3 regions of the Amycolatopsis sp. N2S4-7 genome follow, and region 1 is predicted to be linked to each of the others. Evidence: riboswitches for the same ligand, from Rfam matches in the RefSeq annotation. Region 1 holds a riboswitch; each other region holds the start of a gene.

The links. A riboswitch is a leader RNA that binds a small molecule or an ion and turns the genes downstream of it on or off. The one in region 1 is predicted to bind S-adenosylmethionine.
Region 2: another riboswitch for S-adenosylmethionine. It lies ahead of ACH54P_RS44680 (aminotransferase class V-fold PLP-dependent enzyme); the one in region 1 lies ahead of ACH54P_RS35470 (methionine ABC transporter ATP-binding protein).
Region 3: another riboswitch for S-adenosylmethionine. It lies ahead of thrC (threonine synthase); the one in region 1 lies ahead of ACH54P_RS35470 (methionine ABC transporter ATP-binding protein).

The regions. Positions count from the first base shown of each region.
Region 1 covers NZ_CP172299.1:7,455,427-7,460,244, forward strand. Annotated here, with positions in the region: gene ACH54P_RS35460 (resuscitation-promoting factor) at 1-1,251, shown strand, start outside; gene rsmA (16S rRNA (adenine(1518)-N(6)/adenine(1519)-N(6))-dimethyltransferase RsmA) at 1,449-2,288, shown strand; SAM riboswitch class I at 2,413-2,503, shown strand; gene ACH54P_RS35470 (methionine ABC transporter ATP-binding protein) at 2,711-3,724, shown strand; gene ACH54P_RS35475 (DHA2 family efflux MFS transporter permease subunit) at 3,780-4,818, opposite strand, start outside.
Region 2 covers NZ_CP172299.1:9,470,822-9,475,639, forward strand. Annotated here, with positions in the region: gene ACH54P_RS44670 (potassium/proton antiporter) at 1-1,095, shown strand, start outside; gene ACH54P_RS44675 (M23 family metallopeptidase) at 1,335-2,000, shown strand; SAM riboswitch class IV at 2,082-2,196, shown strand; gene ACH54P_RS44680 (aminotransferase class V-fold PLP-dependent enzyme) at 2,236-3,705, shown strand; gene ACH54P_RS44685 (hypothetical protein) at 3,651-4,202, shown strand; gene ACH54P_RS44690 (hypothetical protein) at 4,202-4,818, shown strand, end outside.
Region 3 covers NZ_CP172299.1:9,153,392-9,158,209, forward strand. Annotated here, with positions in the region: gene ACH54P_RS43015 (ComEC/Rec2 family competence protein) at 1-826, shown strand, start outside; gene thrC (threonine synthase) at 869-2,134, opposite strand; SAM riboswitch class I at 2,148-2,281, opposite strand; gene holA (DNA polymerase III subunit delta) at 2,429-3,409, shown strand; gene rpsT (30S ribosomal protein S20) at 3,675-3,935, opposite strand; gene ACH54P_RS43035 (DMT family transporter) at 4,264-4,818, shown strand, end outside.

The DNA of each region.
Region 1 (4,818 bases):
GTCGACGAACTGATCCGCCTCATCAACGCCGAGACGACGTACCTGCCGCCGATCGTCATCCCGGACGGCCTCGAGGAGGACCGCACCGCTTCCCCCGAAGCGCGTCGTGCGGCTCTGGACGAGGGTCTCCGCCAGACCACCAAGGTCTGGAAGCGCCGGTTCCTCAAGGGCGCCGTCCTCAGCGTCATGATCAGCGTCGCCGGCGGCGGCGCGGCCGCGCTGGCGATGAACAAGAGCATCACCGTCGACGTCGACGGCCAGCAGCAGACCGTGCACTCCTTCGGCGACACCGTCGGCGAGGTGCTCGAGGACGCGGGCCTGTCCGTCGGTGCGCACGACTCGCTCTCGCCCTCCCCGCAGGCCGAGGTCGGCGACGGCGGGGTCATCAAGCTCGAGCGCGGCCGTCAGCTGAAGCTGATCGTCGACGGTGCCGAGCACACCTCCTGGGTCCGCGCGACCCACCTCGGCGACGCCCTCAGCCAGCTCGGCATGGCCCAGGCCGAGCAGTCCGGCACGTGGATGTCGATGCCGAAGGACGGCGAGCTGCCCCTGCAGGGCGCCACCGTCGAGATCAAGACCCTCAAGCACATCACGCTCTACGACGGCGCGAACGAGCCGAAGAAGGTCACCACCACCGCGGTCACCACGAAGGAGTTCCTGGGCGAGTACAAGCTCACCCTGGGCCCGGAGGACGCCGCCGAGGGTGGTCTGGACGTCAAGCTGACCGACGGCGCCGAGGTGCACATCAGCCGCACCGGCGTCTCGACGGTCGTCCAGAAGGAGACCATCGACCCGCCCGAGCAGCGCGTCGACGACCCGGACCTCGAGAAGGGCAAGACCGAGGTCGAGGACCCCGGCACGCCCGGCGAGAAGATGGTGACCTACAAGGTCACGCAGAAGAACGGCAAAGAGGTCTCCCGGGAGAGCGTCTCCGAAGAGGTCATCACCCAGCCGAAGCCGAAGATCGTCCACGTCGGCAGCAAGAAGGCCCCGACCCCGGACATCGGCGACGGCTCCGCGTGGGACCGCATCGCGCAGTGCGAGTCGGGCGGCAACTGGGCCATCAACACCGGCAACGGCTACTACGGCGGCCTCCAGTTCGACAAGCGCACCTGGGACGCCTACGGCGGCGACCAGTACGCGAACCTCCCGAACCAGGCTTCGCGTGAGCAGCAGATCGCGATCGCCGAGAAGGTCCGCGACGCCCGCGGCGGCTACAGCGCCTGGCCGGTCTGCGGCAAGAAGGCCTGACCCGCTTTTCGAAACGGCCCCCGCCTCCCGCGGGGGCCGTTTTCGCGTGCGCGAAAAGGCAGCACGCGGGTGCCGAAGGGCATCACCGGTGATTGGAGGGCCATCACGCCGATGCCCCTCCAATCACGCGTGATGCCCCTTCGATCACGCGTGATGCCTGCCCAAGCACGGGTGATGCCCCTGGGTAAGCTCGTGCGGTGGTTGAACTGTTGGGACCTGCCGAGATCCGCGGGCTGGCGGCCGAGCTCGACGTGCGGCCGACCAAGAAGCTCGGCCAGAACTTCGTGCACGATCCCAACACCGTCCGCCGGATCGTCGAACTGGCCCAGGTCGGCCGGGACGACGTCGTCCTCGAGGTCGGGCCCGGGCTCGGGTCGCTGACGCTGGGGCTGCTCGCCACCGAAGCTCGGGTCGTCGCCGTCGAGATCGACCCCGTGCTCGCCGAACGGCTGCCGAAGACCGTCGCCGAGCGGGGGGCCGAGGCCGCCGGGCGGCTGACCGTCGTCGGGGCCGACGCGCTGCGCGTCACCGCGAAGGACCTGCCCGCCGAGCCGACCGCCCTCGTCGCCAACCTCCCGTACAACGTCGCCGTGCCGGTGGTGCTGCACCTGCTGGCCGAGCTGCCGTCGCTGCGGCGCGGCCTGGTCATGGTGCAGACCGAGGTCGCCGACCGGATGGCCGCCGGCCCGGGCAGCCGGATCTACGGCGTGCCGAGCGTCAAGCTGGCCTGGTACGGCAGTGCACGCAAGGTCGCCACGGTGCCACGCTCGGTGTTCTGGCCGGTGCCGAACGTCGATTCCGCGCTCGTCGCCTTCGAACGTGCCGACGTACCCGCGTCCGAAGACCGGGACAGGCTGTTCGGCCTCGTGGACGCCGCTTTCTCACAACGCAGGAAGACGCTCCGCGCCGCGCTCGCCGGCTGGGCGGGCTCGGCCGAACGCGCCGGGGAGCTGCTCACGGCCGCCGGGATCGACCCCAGGACCCGCGGCGAGCAGCTCGACGTGCACGCCTTCGCGAGACTCGCCGCCACGCGCTAGTTCCACAGTGGAGGCGGTGAAAATACGCCCTCCCCGCGGGTGATCCCGCGATTCGGACACCTCCAGACGTGTGATCTGGGCCAACACGCTTGCTTTCGCTCCTCGGGATCGGTTTTACTCAGTACGTCCATCCCGAGCGACTGAGAGACCTGGCTCGCCGAAGTCGCAGCAACCACCCTCCACAGGGCAGGTGCTACCGCCAGGACCGATGGAGGCCGTTTCCGATGAAGAGGGTAGCTCGCCCCCTGCTCCTGACCAGGCGTCGCGTCGTCGACGAAGGCCGCCGCTCCGTGACCGCATGTCGGCGCTCCAACTGAGCTAGCCAGCCGGTCCACCTCTTCTTCATGCACCGTCCATAAAGGACGGAATTCGCTTGCGGCCGGGTGCCGCCATCCGCGCGCACCCCGTTTTCTGGAGCCTTCGTGATCACCGTCGAAAACCTGTCCAAGTCCTTTGCCCTCAACGGAAATCCGGTCGTCGCGCTGCGCGACGTGAGTGTCGACGTCCAGGCCGGCTCGCTGTTCGGCGTGGTCGGCCCCGCCGGTTCCGGCAAGTCCGTCCTCGCCCGGTGCATCGCGCTGCAGGAGCGGCCCGACCGCGGGGTCGTCCGGCTCGACGGCCTCAACACCGGCACCCTCGACGGCCGCCGCCTGCGCGAGATCCGCCGCCAGCTGGGTGTCGTCTCGACGAAGCCGGAGCTGATCGCCGAGCGCACCATCGCCGGCAACATCGCTTCCCCGCTCGAGCAGCTCGGCGTCGACGGCCCGCAGCGCCGCAGCCGGGTCGGCTCGCTGCTCGACCTCGTCGGCCTGACGCCGCGCGCCGCGCAGCGCCCCGGCGAGCTGTCCGCCGGTCAGCTCCGCCGCGTCGCGGTCGCGAAGGCGCTGGCCGCGGCCCCCGCGGTGCTGCTCGCCGACGACCCGACCGCCGGCATCGACCCGGAGGAGGCCGGCGCGGTGCTCACCGTCCTCGACCGGGCCCGCTCCGAGCTGGGCGTCACCGTCGTGCTCACGACGCCGGACGCGGGCGTGGTCCGCCGGGTCTGCGACGACGTCGCGGTGCTCGAGGACGGCACGGTCGTCGAGCGCGGCACGGTCCTCGACCTGATCTCCGACCCGGCCAGCCGCACCGCCCGGGCGCTGCTGCCGGCCATCGAGACGTCCCGCTCGCAGGCGGCGCGCTACGACCGCTCGGTCGACGTCGTGCTGGTCGGCTTCGCGTCGGTCGGCGCGCTGCTGCCCGAGGCCGCGGGCCGCTTCGACGTCGAGTTCGCCACCATCGGCGGCGGCCTGACCCGGATCGGCGACACCCCGGTCGGCCGGTTCCGCCTTGGCGTCCGCGGCGAGCGCGCCGACGCGGCGCTGGCGTGGGTCGCCGAGCGCGGCGGCCACGTGACGCACACCGCGCGCGGCCCGCAGGGCATCGCCGCCGCCTGAGCAGCAAGTCCGTGAAGGCCACCTCGGGAATCCCCCGAGGTGGCCTTCACGGCTTTCAGCGGGTACCGCGGGGCAGGACCAGCAACGCCGTGAGCGCGGCGGCGCCGACGATCCCGGCCGCCCAGGCCGCGGCCGTCGTGTAGCCGTGGACGATCGCCGTCGAGGTGGTCAGCCCGGCCGCCGCGGCGGTGGCGATCGTGTTCAGCGTCGCCGTCCCCAATGACGCCCCCACCTGCTGCGACGTCGTCACGAACGCCGACGCCGCGCCCGCGTCCCGCGCGCCGACGTCCCGGGTCGCGACGTTCAGCACCACCGGCATGCACAGGCCGGCGCCGAGGCCGAGCAGCAGCTGCATCGGCAGGACGACCGGGACGTACGACGCGTCCGGCGTCAGCCGGGTGGCGAGCAGCAACCCGCCGGCGAGCACGGCCAACCCGCCCGCGAGCAGCGGGCGCGGGCCGAACCGGGCCAGCAGCCGTCCGGACAGCTGCGTCGAGGCGAAGAGGTTCGCGCCCAGCGTCGGCAGGAACGCCAGCGCCGCGGCGAGCGCGCCGTAGCCCATCACCACCTGCAGCTGGTAGGTCAGGAACAGGAACATCCCGAACGCGCCGAACGACGCGGTACCGACCGTCAGGTACGCGACGGCGCGGGCGCGGTCGGTCACGACCGGCAGCGGCAGCAACGGGTGCGGGTGCCGCGCCTGCCGGAGCACGAACGCGCCGAGCAGAACCACCGAAAGCGCGAGAAAAGCCAGTACCGGCAACGAATTCCAGCCCTCGACCGCCGCTTCGGACAGGGCGTGCACCAGCACGACGACCCCGCCGCAGCTGAGCAGCGCGCTGGTCCAGTCCACTTTGGTCTCCCGGTGCCCGGTCGTGGCCGGGACGGCGAACCAGGCGCCCAGCCCGGCGGCCACGGCGAGCGGCACGTTGATGTAGAGGCTCCAGCGCCAGTCGAGGAACTGGGTCAGCGCGCCGCCGAGCGTGAGGCCGAGCGCGGAGCCGGACATCATGATCGCGCTGAAGATCCCGAACGCCTTCCCGCGCTCGCGCGGGTCGGTGAAGGTGAGCGTCAGCAGCGACATCGTCGACGGC
Region 2 (4,818 bases), 2.0 Mb from region 1:
ACCGACGCGGCGGCGGTGTTCTCCGTGCTGCGCACGGCGGGGATCGGCAAACGGCTCGTCGGCGCGCTGGAGCTGGAGTCCGGCATCAACGACGCGCCGGCCTACATCGCCGTCGTGGTGCTGGCCGCGGGCACCACTGTGGACTGGACGCTGCCGCTGCTGGTGGTCTACGAGCTCACCGCGGGCCTGGTGATCGGGCTCGCCTTCGGCTGGCTCGGCGGGTTCGCGCTGCGCCGGGCCGCGTTGCCGGCGACCGGGCTCTACCCGCTCGCCACGGTCGCGGTGTGCGTCGTGGCGTACTCGTCCGGGCAGCTGCTGCACGCGTCCGGGCTGCTCGCCACCTACGTCGCCGCGCTGGTGCTCGGCAACGCGCGGCTGCCGCACCGTTCGGACACGCTGTCGTTCGCCGAAGGGCTGGGCTGGCTGGCCCAGATCGGGCTGTTCGTGCTGCTCGGGCTGTTCGCCTCCCCGGGGCGTCTGCTCGACGCGGTGGTGCCGGGCCTGGTCGCGGGCGCCGTCGTGCTGCTGCTGGCGCGGCCGATCTCCGTCGTGGTGTCGATGCTGCCGTTCCGGCTGCCGTGGCGGGAACAGGCGTTCCTGTCGTGGGCGGGGCTGCGCGGCGCGGTGCCGATCGTGCTCGCGATGATCCCGCTTTCGGAAGGGCTGCCCGGCGCGCAACGGCTGGTCGACGCCGTGTTCGTGCTGGTCGTCGTGCTGACGCTGGTGCAGGGCGCGACGCTCGGGCCGCTCGGGCGCCGGCTCGGGCTGGCCAAGAAGTCCGAGGCGCACGAGATCGAGGTCGACTCGGCGCCGCTGGACGAAATGGGCGCCGAGCTGCTGCAGGTCCGGATCCAGCCCGGGTCGCGGCTGCACGGCGTCTACCTGTCCGAGCTGCGGCTGCCCGTCGGCGCGACGGTCAGCCTGGTCGTGCGCGACGGCGCGGGCTTCACCCCGCAGAAGACCAGCCGGCTGCAGGAGCACGACCAGCTGCTGGTCGTCACGACGACCGGGGTCCGCGACGACGTCGAACGCCGGCTCCGCGCCGTCGACCGGGCCGGGCGCCTGGCCCGCTGGAAGGGCGAGTCCGGCCGGTAACCCGTTCGTGGTCGTGGCCGCGCCGGCACCGATCGGACCACTGATGATGCCCCGCCCATCACGCGTGATGCCCGTCTGATCACGCGTGATGCCCCTTCCGCACGGGTTCCGCCGCTCGCCACGCGCAGTTCGCTCACAAAAATCTCACTTGATCTTCCCAGTGATCCAACGTTTGGCCTACTGTGCGCTCGATCCGGTTAGTTCGAATGGGTGAGCGTAGAGCCAAAGGAGTACACACGGTGACGAACCTTCCCGTGCGTGCGGCGGTCCTGACCGCCGCGATCACCGCGGCCCTCGGGCTGCTCGCCGCCCCGGCCGCGACCGCCGAGGTGGCGCCGTTCCCGGCACTGACCCTGCCGTTCGAGGCGGGCCAGCAGGTCTACTCGGCCGGCATCCACTCCGACGACGGCAGCACCCGCGTGAAGAACGCCATCGACTTCAGCCCGGCCGACCGCACCGTGCGCGCGGCGCTGGCCGGCACCGTCCACCTGCAGCACTGCTCCGGCGGCGACTGGGTGACCGTCGACCACGCCGGCGGCTGGCGGACCGGGTACTACCACCTGGAGGGCATCGCGGTCGCCGACGGCGAGCACGTCGAGGCCGGGACGGTGCTCGGGTCGACCGGCAACGCGCTGCCGTGCGGCGGCAGCAGCACCGGCGCCCACGTGCACTTCACCCTCTGGACCCTGCCGGACGCGACGGCGGCAACTGCGGGTAACTGGGACGGTCTCGCGTTCGGCGCCGTCTCGACGACGGTCGCGGCGGCCTACGGCGAGCCGGTCGACGGCAAGACCCTGGGCGGCTGGCGCTTCACCGCCGGAACCGAGCAGTACGCAGGCACCGCGACGCACCTCGCGGACAACGCCGTCACCCAGCTGCCGGGGAACTTCCGCGCCCGGCTCTGAACCCGGGCGCCTGTGAGCGGCGTCTCAGAATGTGAGCCGGGGGTTGGCCGCCGGGCGCGGTTTCGGTTACCTTTCCGACTAGGTCATGAGTGCCAGCGTCAAGCCCCGGCTTGCTGGCCGGCAACCCTCCTACCGCGGTGGGGTGCCCCGGGTGAAGACCGGGCCGGTCGCGTCGTGCGACGGGCAAGCGCGGGCCCCTCGCCGGGGTCCCCCGGACCGCCGAGGAGGCACCCCGATGACTCTCGCCATCGACCGCACCCAGCCCGTCGAAACCCTTGCGCCCCAAGCCGTTCCCGCCGTCGCCGGGGCGTCGCTGCGGGTTCCGCTCGTGACCGGCGGGGACATCGGCTACGCCAACCTCGACCACGCCGCGAGTGCCCCGTGCCTCGACGCGGTCCGCGGCGCCGTCGACGAGTTCCTGCCGTGGTACGCCAGCGTCCACCGCGGCGCGGGTTTCGCGTCGCAGGTCTCGACGAAGCTCTACGAACGCACCCGCGACGTCCTGCGCCGGTTCGTCGGCGCGCGGCGGACCGACACCGTCGTGTTCACCCGCAACACCACCGATTCCTTCAACCTGCTGGCCCGCAGCCTGCCGCGGCACACCACGGTGATCGTGTTCGACACCGAACACCACGCCGCGCTGCTTCCGTGGCAGGGCCCGAACGTCCGGCGGATCCCGACCCCGCGCACGCGCCTCGCCGCGGTGTCCGCTGTGGACGAAGCACTCGCGGATTCCCCGCAGGGACCGCGGTTGGTCGTCGTCACCGGAGCGTCCAATGTGACCGGTGAGCTGCTGCCGGTGGCGGAGATCGCGGCCGTGGCGCGCCGGCACGGCGCCCGCATCGCGCTCGACGCCGCCCAGCTGGCCCCCCACCGCCGCATCTCGATCAGGGAGCTGGACGTCGACTACGTCGCGGTGTCCGGTCACAAGCTGTACGCGCCCTTCGGTGCGGGCGCGCTGATCGGCCGCGCCGACTGGCTGCGCGCCGCCCGGCCGTACCTCGCCGGTGGCGGCGCGACCAAGCTCGTCACCGAGGACGCGGTCGTCTGGAACACCGGGCCGGAGCGGCACGAAGCCGGTTCGCCCAACACCGTCGGCGTGTACGCGCTCGGCGTCGCCTGCGAAACCCTCAGCGGGAACTGGGCCGCGATCGAAAACCACGAGCAGGCGCTGCTCGCCCGGCTGCGCAAGGGTCTCGAGGGCATCCCGGGCTGCGCCGAGCTGCGGCTGTTCGACGCGCCGGTCGACCGCGTCGGCACGGTCAGCTTCGTCGTCGACGGCTTCGACCCCGGCTGGCTCGCCGCGGTCCTGTCGGCCGAGTACGGCATCGGCGTGCGCGACGGCGCCTTCTGCGCCCACATCGCGGCCCGGCGGCTGATCGGCGTCACCGGCGGCGACGGGCAGCAGGCCGTCCGCGTCAGCCTCGGCCTGGGCAGCACCGAAGAGCACGTCGACCGCGTGGTGCTGGCCCTGCGCCAGATCGTCGCGCGCGGGGCCCGCTGGGAGTACGCGAAAGCGGACGGCCGCTGGGCGCCGGTGGGCGATCCGCGGGAGCTCCCCCGTTCTGCCGGGGGCGCTAGCCTGAGCGGATGGGGAGAGGGCCGCGTTTCTGGTTTCCGCTGGCACTGCTGGGGTTCGCGCAGATCGGCATGGCGGCGGTGCTGCTGCTTTCGCGCCGGAGCCCGGCCGCGAGCGAGTCGGTGAACATCCTGACCGGGCCCGTGCACCAGTCCCTCGGCTCCGGCAGCGTCGGTGGCACGGGCTACCCGCAGTGGCTCACGCAGGACACCTACTACGCGCCGGGCGCGGGGCTGCCCGCCGGGCCGGTCTGGCTCGTCACGCTCGGCGTGGTGGTCGGGGGTACGGCGGTCTGGTACGCGCTCGCCCTGCGGCCCGTCCGCACGGGGCGGTTCGTCCTCGGCACGGTCGCCGCGCTGCTCGCCGTGCCGCTGCTCGACCTGGTCGGGTCCTGGCAGTTCCGGCTCGGGGACGGGCTGCGCGGCCCGCTGCTGGCCACGCTCGGCCTGCTGGTCCTCGCCGCGTACGAACGCAGTGTGCTCGTGCTGCTCACCGCGGCCGGGTTCGCCGTGCTCGCGGTCGTGCTCTCGGCGGACCTCGTGGGCGCGCTGCTGTCGGCGATCGTCCTGCTCGCCGCCGCCTTCGTGGCCCTCGTGCGCCGGGCACCCGATACCCTGCGGTGATGGGGAATTCACGGCGGTACTGGTTCCCGCTGGCGGCGCTGGGGTTCGCCCAGCTGGCGATGGTGGCCCTCGCGAAGGCCCCCGACGACGCCACCACCGGCTTCTTCTCGAGCCTGCGTGCCCAGCCGATGACTCCGGAGAACCGGGGGCTCTTCGGTACCGGCGGGGTGGGCGGCACCGGCTACCCGGACGGCGAGCGGGTCTTGGCCACCGCCGTCGCGGCCGGCAGCACGCCTTCGGCCGGCCTGGGCTGGCTCGCCGCGCTCGCCTGCGTCGTGCTCGCCGTGGCGAGCTGGTACTGGCTCGACCTGCGCCGGGCGGGCACGCCGCCGCGGACCGGGCGGTTCGCGCTCGGCACGCTGGGTGCCCTGCTCGCCCTCCCGGTGCTGGACCTGGCCGGGGCGCTGCAGTTCCGGCTGGCCGGCGACCTGCGCGGCGCGTTGGTGGCCACGCTCGGGCTCCTGCTGCTGGCCGGGTACGAGCGCAGCCGGTTCGTGCTGGCCGTCGCCGGGGTGTTCGGCCTGGTCACCATGGTGGTCCGGCCGCCGGTGACCGGGGTGCTGGTCGCGGCGGCCGTGCTGTTCGCGGCCGCGTTCGCCGTGCTCCTGCGAGGCCC
Region 3 (4,818 bases), 1.7 Mb from region 1:
GCCGGTCCGGGTGTTCGCGCCGGCGTGGCCACCGCGGAACTGGGCGATGGTGGAGTGCGACGTCGGCCAGGGCGACGCCGTCGTGCTGGCGACCGCCGAGCCGGGACGGGCCGTCGTCGTGGACACCGGGCCCGAGCCGGGGCCGGTCGACGAGTGCCTGCACCGGCTGGCCGTCGACCGGATCCCGCTCGTGGTGCTGAGCCACCTGCACGCCGACCACATCGGCGGGCTCGCGTCGGTCTTCGAGGGCCGGGCGGTCGGCGGGATCGCCGTCGGGCCCGGGCGGGCGCCGGAGTGGGCGTGGCGGCAGGTCGCGGCGGAGGCCGCCCGGCAGGCGGTGCCGCTGGTGGAACTGAACCCGGGGGAGCGCCTGGAGTGGCCCGGGCTCTCACTCGACGTGCTCGGCCCGCGGTACGTACCGGCCCGCTCGGCCGGGCAGCAGGACGGCACCACGATCAACAACAGTTCGGTGGTGCTGCGAGCGGAAACCCCGGCCGGCCGCGTGCTGCTGACCGGTGACGTCGAACTGGCGGCGCAGGCCGATCTGCTGGCCGACGTCGGCAACCTGGAAGCGGAGGTGCTGAAGGTCCCTCACCACGGCAGTCGCTACTCACTGCCGGCGTTCCTCGCGGCGGTGGCGCCGCGGGTGGCGTTGGTCAGCGTGGGCGCGGGCAACACCTACGGGCACCCGAACCGGTCCACAATGGACAGCCTGGCCGCGCTCGGGGCGCTCGTCACCCGCACCGACCAGGACGGCGACACCGCAGTGGTCGCCGGAACGGCGATCGTCCGCCGGGGTGAGCCGCGCGGCCCGCCGCGCCGGTGAGCCGGGGCGGGGCCGGGTGGCCCGCCCCGGCTCGGGCGGAGATCAGTAGCCGAGTGCCTCGTTCACGGCGGCGGCCGACGGCGGCAGGGTCGCCTTGGGGCCGACGTGGTTCTCGATCGCGTCGAGGGTCTTGAGGCCGTCGCCGGTGATCAGCAGCACGGTCTCGGCGTCCGGGTCCAGCTTGCCGGTCTCGACCAGCTTCTTCGCCGTGGCGACGGTGACCCCGCCGGCCGTCTCGGTGAAGATGCCCTCGGTGCGGGCCAGCAGCCGGATGCCTTCGACGACCTCTTCGTCGGTGACGTCCTCGATCGCGCCGCCGGTGCGGTTGACGATGTCGAGCACGTACGGGCCGTCGGCCGGGTTGCCGATCGCCAGCGAACGGGCGATCGTGTCCGGCTTCACCGGCTGGACCACGTCCTGGCCGGCGCGGAACGCGGCCGACACCGGCGAGCAGCCGGTCGCCTGCGCGCCGAACACCTTGTACGGGCTGGCCTCCACGAGACCGAGCTGGCCCAGCTCGCGGAAACCCTTGTCCACCTTGGTGAGCTGCGAACCGGAGGCGATCGGCACGACGATCTGCGGCGGGATGCGCCAGCCGAGCTGCTCGGCGACCTCGAAGGCGAGCGTCTTCGAGCCTTCCGAGTAGTACGGCCGGACGTTCACGTTCACGAACGCCCACTTCGGGTGCTCGCCGGCCAGCTCGGTGGCCAGGCGGTTGACGTCGTCGTAGTTGCCGTCGATGGCGATGAGGTCGCCGTCGTACACCGCGGTGGTGAGGATCTTGGCGCGCTCGAGGGTCTTCGGGATCAGCACGACCGACCGCCAGCCGGCGCGGGCCGCGGCGGCGGCCGTCGCGTTGGCCAGGTTGCCGGTCGACGGACAGGCGAGCACCTCGAACCCGAACTCGCGGGCCGCGGCCAGCGCGACGGCGACGACGCGGTCCTTGAAGGAGTGCGTCGGGTTGCCGGTGTCGTCCTTGACCCACACGCGCTTGAGGCCGAGCTCCTTGGCGAGGCGGTCGGCGCGGACCAGCCGGGTCGCGCCGGGCTCGGTGTTGGGGATCTCTTCGACGTTGGACGGGACCGGGAGGAGCTTCTTGTAGCGCCAGATGTTCTTCGGGCCGGCCTCGATGTCTTCGCGGCGGACGCGGCCGAAGTCGTAGGCGACCTCGAGCGGCGAGAAGTCCTCCGCGGAGACGAACTCGGGGGCGAGCGGCTGCCGGTGACCCTCTTCCTTCGACACCAGTTCGACGGCGGGACCGAGATCCGGGGTCTTCGTGGTGGAGGTCGTGCCGAGGGTTGCGGTCATCGCGAGGTTCCTTTCCTCATCTGCCCCGCCGGAGCGGGCCGGAATTGGCACCGTGGTCGTCAGCTACCCCGCGATCGCGGGATGACGGGCTGTACGCCGGTTGCCGGGGCTTCGTCGGGCCGTTCCCTCTGCCCCTCTGGATGAGCGGTATTCAGTTGTCGGTGCGCGCACGCCGGATGATCCGGGGCGGGCCGCCTCGGTTACACCGTACGACACGGCGCTCGAGCCTTGCCATGGTGTCCGCTCCACATCACCGGAGCGGGCGCACGACTGAGCAAGTGAGAGGATTCACCGGTGACCGCGCAAGCCACCGCCCCGGCCCCGCTGCACCTGGTGCTGGGCGAGGAAGAACTGCTGATCGAGCGGGCCGTCCGCGAGACGCTGGCCGCCGCCCGCGCGATGGACGCGACGGCCGAGCTGACCCGGGCGCGGGTGTCGGATCTCACAGCGCCCGAGCTGGCCGAACTGGTCAGCCCGTCGCTGTTCAGCGAGGGCCGCGTGATCGTCCTCGAAGCGGCGCAGGACATCTCGCAGGAACTGGCCGACGCCGTGGCGGCCTATCTGAAGGACCCCGCGGACGGGATCGTCCTCGTCGTGGTGCACACCGGCGGCGGCCGCAGCAAGGCGGGCAAGTCCCTCCCGGCGGCGCTGAAGAAGGCCGGCGCCGAGGTGACGGAGTGCCCGAAGCTGACCAAGCCCGCCGAGCGGGAGCAGTTCGTGCGGCACGAGGTGCGCCGGGTGGGCGGCAAGATCGACCCGGCCGGGGTCGCCGCGCTGATCGACGCCGTGGGCTCCGACCTGCGGGAACTCTCTTCGGCGGCGACGCAGCTGGTCGCGGACACGGGCGGCACCATCGACGCCGAAGCGGTCCACCGCTACCACCGCGGCCGCGCCGACGTGACGGGGTTCGCGGTCGCGGAGAAGGCGGTCAGCGGCGACCGCGCGGCGGCGCTGGAGTCGCTGCGCTGGGCGATGCAGCTGGGCGTCCCGCACGTTCTGGTGGCCGACGCCCTGGCCGACGCGGTCCGCACGATCGCCCGGGTCTCCGGAGCGGGCCGCGGCAACCCGAATCAGCTGGCCGGCGAGCTGGGCATGCCGCCGTGGAAGGTCCGCAAGGCCCAGGGCCAGTCGCGCGGCTGGAACCAGGACGGCCTGGCCACGGCGATGCGCGTGGTGGCGAGGTTGAACGCCGAGGTCAAGGGCGTGGCGGCCGACCCCAACTACGCCTTGGAGCGAGCGGTCCTCCAGGTGGCAGCCGCCAAGGGCGACCGCTGACCGACGGCTCGCGAAGCCTCGGCTGATGTCAGGCTGAGCGCCTGCTGCAGCTCACCGCGGGTCTCCGGGCCCAGCAAGCCGCGAGGCCTTCGCGTCGGGCCGGAGAACTTCCCTCAGCTCGCCGCTGCCGCCGGGCGCGGCGAGCGCGAGGCCATCGCTGGCGGCCCGCTGAGCCTCGGCGGGCCGCTCCCAGCCGGTCTGCGCCACCCCGCAAACATGAAGAAAGCCCCGGCCGAAGCCGGGGCTTTCTCAGAAATCAATCAGCTCAGAGCGCGTTGACGCGCTTCGCGAGCGCCGACTTCTTGTTGGCGGCCTGGTTGGCGTGGATGACGCCCTTCGAGACGGCCTTGTCCAGCTTCTGGGCGGCGTCGCGCTGCAGCTCGACGGCCTTGGCCTTGTCGCCGGCCTCGGCGGCTTCGCGGACCTTGCGGATCGCGGTCTTCACCGAGGACCGGATCGCCTGGTTGCGCTGACGCGCCTTCTCGTTCGTCGTGATGCGCTTGATCTGCGACTTGATGTTGGCCATAGGGCAACTCCTGTTTCACTCGGTGAGATCGCCGCCGCGCTGAAGTGGCCCCGCGGAAGCGGGTTTCCTCCATGACGGAATGCCGCACGGGCAGCGAGCGACCACTTTAACAGCCGGGCCGCGGGCGTCCGGAGCCGGGAGTACCGTGGACCGCGGTAGTGCCTAGGGTTCCGCCGCCGGTCCGCGCGGCCCGTACGACGACAACCAGGACCGGTGGGTCTGGTCCGAGCGGCACCATCGGCGGGTCCGGACGGCCTGCCGTTCATCTGACGGGGCAAAAGCCTGGAGGACCCGGTTTTCGCGCGTGCGAAAACCCGTAAGGGGTCCCATGAACGCCACCGCCCTCTCCCTCGTCCTCGTCGCCGCCGTCGTGCACGCCGCGTGGAACCTCGCCGCCAAGCGGATCTCCTCCGGGGGCACCCAGTTCGTCTGGCTCTACTACACCGTCGGGGCCGTCGTGCTGCTGCCGATCACGGTCGTGCTGCTCGTCGCGGGCGGAGACCGTCCACAGTGGAGCTGGCTGCTCGCCGCGGCCGGCACGTCGGTGCTGCACGTCGCCTACGGCATCGTGCTGCAGCGCGGGTACCGCGTCGGCGACCTCTCCGTCGTCTACCCCGTCGCGCGCGGCACCGGGCCGCTGCTGTCGGTGCTGGCCGCCGTCCTGGTGCTGGGGGAACGCCCCGGCCCGCTCGGCCTGCTCGGCGCGTTCCTGGTCATCGCCGGCGTGCTGGTGATCAGCACCGGCCGCCAGAGCGGCGACCCGCACGCGGTCAGGGCCGGCATCCTCTACGGCCTCCTGACCGGCGCCGTCATCGCCGGCTACACGCTCTGGGACGCGCACTCGGTGACCGGCCTCGGCGTGCCGCCGGTCGTCTACTTCGGC